2 linked regions of the Euzebya sp. genome follow. The protein of the gene in region 2 interacts with the protein of the main gene of each other region in a pairwise test. Links are inferred from orthologs where the notes say so. Each region holds a gene or a part of one and is shown on either strand. Other genes may lie near its edges.

Region 1 (4,654 bases), on a different replicon or contig from region 2:
GGCGGTGCCGTCGGCGGGGACGGCCGTGACGGCCGGCTTGTCGTCATCCGCCTCCTCGGCCTCAGCGGCCGGGGTCGAGGCCGGGGTCGGGGTCGGGGTGACCGCCTCTGTCGGCGGCGGTGTGGTCGTGGTGGCGACCTCCTCCTGCCCGTCGTCGCCGAGGAGCACCACCGCGGCGACGATCCCGCCGATCACGAGCACGACCGCGACGGCGATGATCGTCCACACGAGGGCGCTCGGGCCGCCGGGCTGCCGGGGACCGGGTCCGGCCGGCGGTGGAGGCTGGTACGACGGGTAGGGCGCCGGTGTCGGGGGTGAGGGCTGGTAGGTGCTCGACATGGTCACACCTCCTGGATGGGTCACGTGATCCCACCGACAGCGTGCGCCCGCACGCCCTGGTGACCAGTGCCGAAGGACCCTCCGGGTCCCCGGAGAGGTGTCCTGCTCGCGCCGGGCTAGCCGACGGCCTCGACGCCCAGGAGCATCTTCAGCTCGGCGAACAGGCCCTGGGTCCGCTTGATCGACAGGGCGTCGGGGACGGCCAGCTCGGTCGCCCGCCCGTGGCCGTTGGCGACGCGCAACCGGACGGGCACCGTGCCCTGGTGCTCGGTGAGGACCTCCCGCAGCCGGACGATCAGCTCCGGCGCGCACTGCCGGGGGTGGAGGTTGACGAGCAGCGGCGCGCCGGTCGCCTCGCTGAGGTCCGGGCGGCTGACGCGGTCGGCGATCACCTGGACGGAGTCGCGCCCGTCGTCGATCCGGCCCTGGACTACCAGGATCTCGTCCTCGACGAGCAGGTCGGCGTACCGCCCGTAGCAGGACGGGAAGAACATCACCTCGATGCCGCCCTGCAGGTCCTCGATCGTCCCGACGACGTAGGACTCGCCCTTCTTGGTGAACTTCTTCGTCACGCCCGTCAGCAGGCCGGCGATCGTCACGTCGGCCCCGCCCTTCATGACCTGCACCTGGGGCATCGGCGCGCTGGCGAGGTCCGCGAGGGCGCGCTCGAGGCCCATCAGCGGGTGGTCGGAGACGTACAGGCCGAGCATCTCCCGCTCTGCGGTCAGCTTCTCCTTGCGGTCGTACTCGAGGTCGGGGATGTCGATGCGGGTGTCCGCCGCGCCGTCGTCGTCGCCGCCGCCCAACCCGCCGAAGAGGTCGTACTGCCCCTCCTCCTCCTTCCGCTTGATCGCGATCGCGTTGTCGACGATCGGCTCGACCGCGACCTGCAGGCCGCGGCGGGTGTGGCCGAGGGACTCGAACGCGCCGGCCTTCACGAGCGACTCGATGGTGCGCTTGTTCAGCACGCTCATCGGGACCTTGTCGACGAAGTCGTGGAAGTCCGTGAACGCCCCCCTCGACCGTCGCGCGGCGATGATCTCGGCCACCACGCCCTCGCCGACGTTGCGGACCGCCGACAGGCCGAAGCGGATCTGACGGGGCCGGTCGCCCTCCGGGGTGACGACCGGCGCGAAGTCGCTGAGCGAGTCGTTGATGTCGGGGACGAGCACCTCGATGCCCATGACCCGGCAGCTGTGGAGGGCGGCGGGCAGCTTGTCCTTGTTGTTCTTGACGCTGGTCAGCAGCGCGGCCATGTACTCGACCGGGTAGTGCGCCTTCAGCCACGCGGTCTGGTAGGTCACCATCCCGTAGGCGGCGGAGTGGGACTTGTTGAACGCGTAGCTGGCGAAGCCCTCGATCTGGGCCCACAGGTCGACGCCGAGCTTCTTGTCGTAGCCCTGGTCGACCGTCCCGTCGATGAACTGCTCCTTGAGCGCGTCCATCTTGTCCTTGAGCTTCTTGCCGATCGCCTTCCGGATCATGTCGGCCTGGCCGAGGGAGAACCCGGCGATCTTCTGGGCGATCTTCTGGACCTGCTCCTGGTAGATCAGCAGGCCGTAGGACTCCTCGAGGATCTCGGTGACGTCCTCGTGGATGTACGTGACCGGCGCCAGGCCGTTCTTGCGGTTGGCGTACTCGACGTGCAGGTTCGCCGACATCGGCCCGGGCCGGTACAGCGCGCCCAGGGCGGTGATGTCCTCGAAGCGGTCGGGCTTCATCAGCTTGCAGAGCGACTTGTAGCCGGCGGACTCGAGCTGGAAGACCCCGTCGGTCTCGCCCCGGCTGATCAGCGCGTACGCCTCGGCGTCGTCGAGGGGCAGGTGGTCGATGTCGACGGTCTCACCGGTCGTCATCTCGATGTGGTCGAGCGCGTCGGAGATGATCGTCAGGTTCCGCAGGCCCAGGAAGTCCATCTTGAGCAGACCGAGATCCTCGACCTGCCGCCCGTCGTACTGGGTGACGACCTCGCCGTCCCCCTCCACCTGCAAGGTGGGCACGATGTCGGTGATCGGCTCGTCGGCGATGACCACGCCGGCGGCGTGGATCGAGTGCTGGCGGCGCAGCCCCTCCAGCCCGGCGGCGAGCTCGATCACCTTGCGGGCGTCGGGGTTGGTGTCGCGGGCCTCCTTCAGCTCCCCGGACTGCTCGAGGGCCTGGTCGAGAGGCGCCTCCTTGCCCTGCACCGCCGGCGGGAACATCTTGCAGAGCTTGTCGCCGAAGGAGTACGGCAGGCCGAGCACCCGGGTGGCGTCCTTGATCGCCTGCTTCGCCTTGATCGTCTGGAACGTCACGATCTGGGCGACGTGGTCCTGGCCGTACGTCTCCGCGGTGTAGCGGATCATCTCCCCGCGGCGGCGCTCGTCGAAGTCCATGTCGATGTCGGGCATCGAGATGCGCTCGGGGTTGAGGAACCGCTCGAACAGCAGGCCGTGGGCGATGGGGTCGAGGTCGGTGATGCCGGTGCAGTAGCTGACCGCGCAGCCGGCGGCCGACCCGCGACCCGGGCCGACGCGGATCCCGACCTCGCGGGCGTGCTCGATCAGGTCCGCGACGATCAGGAAGTAGGCGCTGAAGCCCATCTGCTCGATGACGCCGAGCTCGTACTCGATGCGGTCCCGGACCTCGTCGCGCAGCCCGTCGTAGCCGGTCGCGCGGTCCTCCTCGCCGTACCGGCGGACCGCCCCGACGCGCACCTTCTCACGGAGGTAGGACTTCTCGTCGTGCCCCTCGGGCGTGGGGAACTTCGGGAGGTGCATGGTGTCGAAGTCGAACTCGACGTTGCACCGCTCGGCGATGAGGAGGGTGTTCTTCCAGGTCTCGGGGTGGTCGGGGAACAGGGCCTGCATCTGCTCGGCCGGCTTCACCCAGAACTGGTCGTTGTGGAACTTGAACCGGTCCACGTCGGTCTTGAGCGCGCCGGTCTGCACGCACAGCAGCGCGTCGTGGGCGTCGTAGTCCGCCTGGTCGGTGTAGTGGGAGTCGTTGGTGACGACGAGGGGGACGTCGAGGTCCCGGCCGAGGCCGATCAGCCGGCCGTTGGTCCGGTGCTGCTCGGGGATGTCGTGGTCCTGCAGCTCGATGAAGTACCGGTCGCCGAAGACCTCCCGGTACCAGCCCACCGTGTCGCGGGCATCGACGTCGTTGCCGGCGAGGAGCTTCTGGTTGACCTCGCCGCCCAGGCACCCGGACAGCACGATCAGCCCCTCGGCGTGCTCCGCCAGCAGGTCGCGGTCGACACGCGGCTTGTACCAGTACCCCTCGGTGTAGGCCCGGGAGGTCAGCTTCATCAGGTTGCGGTAGCCGACCTGGTTCTCCGCCAGGACCGTCAGGTGGTAGTACCGCTTCCCCTCCACGGTCATGTCGGTGGTGTTCCGGCGGCTGCCGGGCGCGAGGTAGAGCTCGCAGCCGATGATCGGGTTGATCCCCCGCTTGGCCGCCTCGCGGTGGAAGTCGATGGCCCCGAACATGACCCCGTGGTCGGTCATCGCGACGGCGGGCATGCCCATCCGCTCGACCGCGTCCATCATCTCGCCGACGCGGCTCGCGCCGTCCAGCATCGAGTACTCGGTGTGGACGTGGAGGTGCGCGAAGTCGCCCATGTGGACTACCCCTTCAGCTTGCCGTGGGCGGGCGTCGGGAGGTGCGGTTCCGCGCGGTCACAGACCGGGAACTACACCGATGGAGTTCGTGGGGAAGAGGGTGTGCACGGTAGCGCCCGCCTCCGTCCGGGACAAGACCCAGCGGGGTCCGGCGGACGGGGCTGCTCGGTCGGGTCGGGCACCTGCAGAACCCTATCGGAGACGGCCGCTCGCGCCGTGGGGATCCCGTCTGGTGGGCCGCGCGTCGGGGAGTGGGCCGCGCGTCGGGGAGTGGGCCGCACGTCGGGGAGTGGGCCGCACGTCGGGGAGTGGTCTGTCACCTTCGTCTCGATCTGCGCAACGGAGCTGACAGACCTCCCCGACCGGCGCGCCCATCGGTCGTCCACGCCGCCCGGCAGGCGCCGGGCTGCGCCGACCTCGTCATCGCCGGCGACCCGGTCGAGCCCGACCGCATCTGGGTGTACGAGCGGTGGACGTCACCCGAGGCCCTCGACGCGTTCCGGGGCAGCGGCCCGTCGGCCGGACAGCGCGAGGTGATCCGCTCCGCTGCGGTGGCGGAGTACGCGATCGTGGGCGCACGCGGGCGGTGATCGCGGTCAGGTGACGCAGAACTCGGTGCCCTCGGGGTCCTGCAGCGTCACGCCGTAGTGCCCGACGACTCCGTCGTCCACGGGCACGCGGTGCAGGACCGTCGCGCCGAGCTCGACGAGCTC
Region 2 (3,448 bases):
GTCATGGAGGCCCCGCCCGTCCTCCGTCTCGGCGTCCCCGACGCCTACATCCCCCACGCGAAGCCCGACCGGATCCTCGCCGAGCTCGGCCTCGACGCGGCGGGCATCGACGCGTCGATCCGCAAGGCCATGGGCATCGAGCGCACCTGAACGCCGTCGCGGACGCGTTGCGCGCCCCGGCACCCTCGGCCGGCAGCTGAGGGACGGGTGGACCAGGGGTGCAGTACGCTGCGCCACGCGCGCCCTGGATCCTGCGCACCGCACGTGCGGGAGGGTGAGATGCATGCCGATCACGTCCGGTTGGTGCAGACCTCGTGGGCCCAGGTCGTCCCCGTCACGCCCCTGGCCGCCACGCACTTCTACGAGCGGCTGTTCGAGATCGCGCCGGAGCTGCGCCCCCTGTTCAGCGGCGACGTCGTCGAGCAGGGCCGGAAGCTGATGACGATGCTCAACACGGCGGTCACGCGCATGGACCGGCTGGACGAGCTGCTGCCGGCCCCCGCACCTCAGCGGCGGTCGGCCATGAACGGGAACCGCTTGCGGACCCGCTCGACCTCCTCGGGGTCGACGTCGGCGAGGAGCATCGCCTCCCCCTCGCTCGCCGTCGCCAGCAGGTTGCCCGACGGATCGATGATCATCGAGTCGCCGGCGTAGTCGAGGTCGTTGCCGTCGGTGCCCACCCGGTTGACGGCGGCCACGTAGGCCTGGTTCTCGATCGCGCGGGCCCGCAGCAGCACCTGCCAGTGCTCGCGGCGGGCCCGCGGCCAGTTGGCGACCACCACGTACAGGTCGGTGTCGGCCGCGGTCGCCCAGAACTCGTCGGCGAACCGCAGGTCGTAGCAGACGAAGCAGGTCGTGCGGAGGCCGCCGACGTCGACGGTCAGGAAGTCGGCGCCGCGCCCGTAGTGTCGGTCCTCGCCGGAGTAGCTGAACGGGTGGATCTTGTCGTAGGACCCGAGCACCCCGTCGGGCCCCGCGACCACGAGCCGGTTCGTGGGCAGCGGTCCCGCCGACGACGTCGCCATCGACCCGGCCAGCACCAGCCCGTGCGTCGACGCCTGGTCCACCATCCAGCGGACGGTGTCGCCGTCGGCTGGCTCGGCGATCCGCTCGGCATCCATCGAGAAGCCGGTCGGGAACATCTCGGGCAGCAGCACCAGTCCGGCGCCGGCGCCGGCGGCGGCCCACAGCTTCTCCGCGAACCGGCGGCGGTTGGTCTCGTGGTCCTCCCAGACCAGCTCGGACTGCAGAGCGGCGATGCGCATGGGTCAGGTCCTCCCGGGGGGCAGCGAGCGTGACATCCCGTGCAACCGGTCCTGCAGCCGCGCGATGCCGACGTCCAGCAGTTCGTCGGTCTTGCAGAAGGCGAAGCGGACGTACCCCCGGCCGTCGGCCGGGTCGTCGAAGAACACCGACACGGGGATGGCGGCCACCCCCACCTCGAGCGGCAGGCGGGCGCAGAAGTCGACGTCGTCGGCGAAGCCGAGCGGCCGCACGTCGACGGTCACGAAGTACGTCCCGTCGGTCCGGTGCACCGCGAACCCCAGATCCGCGAGCGCGCCCGACAGCCGTGCCGCCCGCGCGGCGAAGCTCGTGGCGAGCGGCGCGGTGTAGGTCTCGCCCCACGTCAGCGCGTCGGCCACCGCGTGCTGGAAGGGGGTGCCGGAGGTGAAGGTCACCCACTGCTTGGCGGCCCGGATCGCCTGGGTGAGCGGCGCGGGCGCGCAGACCCACCCCACCTTCCACCCGGTCACGCTGAACGTCTTGCCGGCCGAGGAGATCCGCACGGTCCGCTGGTGCATCCCCGGCAGGGACGCGATCGGGACGTGGACGGCGTCGCCGTAGACCAGGTGCTCGTACACCTCGTCGGTGATGACGACCACGTCCGCGGCGGTCGCGACGTCGGCGATCACCTCGAGCTCGTCGCGGTCGTAGACCTTCCCGCAGGGGTTGTGGGGGCTGTTGAGCACGATCGCGCGGGTCCGGGGGCCCACCGCCCGCCGCAGCGCCTCGGGGTCGAAGCGCCACACGCCGTCGGCGTCCGGTCCGAGGGGCACCCCGCGGGCCCGCCCGCCCGCCATGGCCACCGCGGCCGGGTACACGTCGTAGGCCGGCTCGAAGAGCACGACCTCGTCCCCGACGTCGACCAGCGCCTGGATCGTGGCGAACATCGCCTCGGTCGCGCCGGTGGTGACGGTGACCTCGTGGTCGGGGTCGTAGCTGAGCCCGAAGTGGCGGGTGGCGTGGCCGGCCACGGCGGCGCGGAGGGTCGGGATGCCCGGACCGGGTGCGTACTGGTTGTGGCCGTCGGCGATGGCCCGCCGGGCGGCGTCGGCCAGGTCCGCGGGCGGGTCGAAGTCGGGGAAGCCCTGGCCGAGGTTGACCGCGCCGCTGCGGAGCGCCAGCGCCGACACCTCGGTGAAGATCGTCGTGCCGATGCCCTGCAGTCGGGCGGTCAGGTGGGGGGTCCGTCCGGTGTCCATCGCCTCGCCGCGCACTGTAGGCGTTCACGGCGCCGGCTGCGTGGTCTAGGGTCGGACCATGCGACGCGTCACGATTGCGGGCGTCGTGGCCGTGCTGGTGGGCGTGGCGGCCCTGCCGGTGGCGGCTGACGGCGTGACCGAGACCAGCGACACCCTGTCGATCGTCAAGGAGGGGACCGATCCCTCCAACGCCCAGATCGCCGTGGACCTCCTGACCGAGACCCCGCTCACGCCCGACCGCGTGCTCATCGGCCGTGACGACGTCTTCGTCGACTCGATGGCGGCCGGCGTCCTGCAGGACGAGAGCCCCCTGCTGCTCGTCCCGCCGGCGGGGCCGGTTCCCGCCGAGGTCATGGCCGCGCTGGAGGGGACCGGCGCTAGCCGGGTCACCCTCCTCGGCGGCGAGAGCGCGGTGCAGGCCCCGGTCGCCGACGAGCTGGCCGCCGCGGGCTACGCCGTCGACCGCCGCGCCGGGGACTCGCGCTTCGAGACCGCGGTGGCGATCGCCCGCGACGCGGGTCCGTCGGACACGGCGATCCTCGTCCGCGCCTTCGAGGCGCCGGGGGCGACGGACCCGACGCAGGCCTTCGCCGACTCCCTCGCGGCGGGCTACATGGCCGCGGAGAACGGGTGGCCCATCCTGCTGACCCAGACCGACGTGCTGAGCGGCCCGACCCGCGACTTCCTGGCCGAGCAGGCCTTCGACCGGGTCCTCATCCTCGGCGGCACCGCACCGGTGTCCGACGCGGTCGCGGGCGAGGTGGCCGCGTTGGCCGGCACCGTCGACCGGATCGCCGGTCCCGACCGGTTCACCACCGGCGTGGAGATCGCGAAGGAGACCGGCGCGGAGTCGGCCGCCGACGTCGCCCGGGTCACCCTGGTGGAGGGCCAGGGCGCGGACGCGTGGGCGGGCGGGTTCGCCGCGGCCGCCCACGCGGCCCACTTCGACGCCCCGATCGTGTTGA

Evidence for each region.
Region 1: the proteins of ACEQ2X_RS16600 (region 2) and dnaE interact in binary tests that used the Escherichia coli proteins (3 or more experiments, as listed by UniProt). The link is inferred for Euzebya sp. from one-to-one orthologs.

Annotation. Positions count from the first base shown.
Region 1 is NZ_CAXQBR010000029.1:20,383-25,036, reverse strand. What follows is about bases 256-4,267. They hold dnaE (DNA polymerase III subunit alpha), read right to left. Parts: upstream 3,942-4,267; coding sequence 456-3,941; downstream 256-455. Other genes in these bases: ACEQ2X_RS07565 (putative quinol monooxygenase), read left to right, coding at 4,193-4,267; ACEQ2X_RS07575 (hypothetical protein), read right to left, coding at 256-339. Outside these bases: more of ACEQ2X_RS07575, read right to left, coding at 1-255; more of ACEQ2X_RS07565, read left to right, coding at 4,268-4,531; ACEQ2X_RS07560 (VOC family protein), read right to left, coding at 4,538-4,654. UniProt on the Escherichia coli protein: DNA polymerase III is a complex, multichain enzyme responsible for most of the replicative synthesis in bacteria. This DNA polymerase also exhibits 3' to 5' exonuclease activity. The alpha chain is the DNA polymerase catalytic subunit.
Region 2 is NZ_CAXQBR010000075.1:31,895-35,342, reverse strand. Bases 377-3,182 are described here. They hold ACEQ2X_RS16600 (aminotransferase class I/II-fold pyridoxal phosphate-dependent enzyme), read right to left. Parts: upstream 2,484-3,182; coding sequence 1,269-2,483; downstream 377-1,268. Other genes in these bases: ACEQ2X_RS16595 (cell wall-binding repeat-containing protein), read left to right, coding at 2,542-3,182; ACEQ2X_RS16605 (nitrilase-related carbon-nitrogen hydrolase), read right to left, coding at 507-1,265. In the rest of the region: dxs (1-deoxy-D-xylulose-5-phosphate synthase), read left to right, coding at 1-150; more of ACEQ2X_RS16595, read left to right, coding at 3,183-3,448. UniProt on the Escherichia coli protein: Shows aminotransferase activity with methionine and histidine as substrates, and to a lesser extent also with phenylalanine.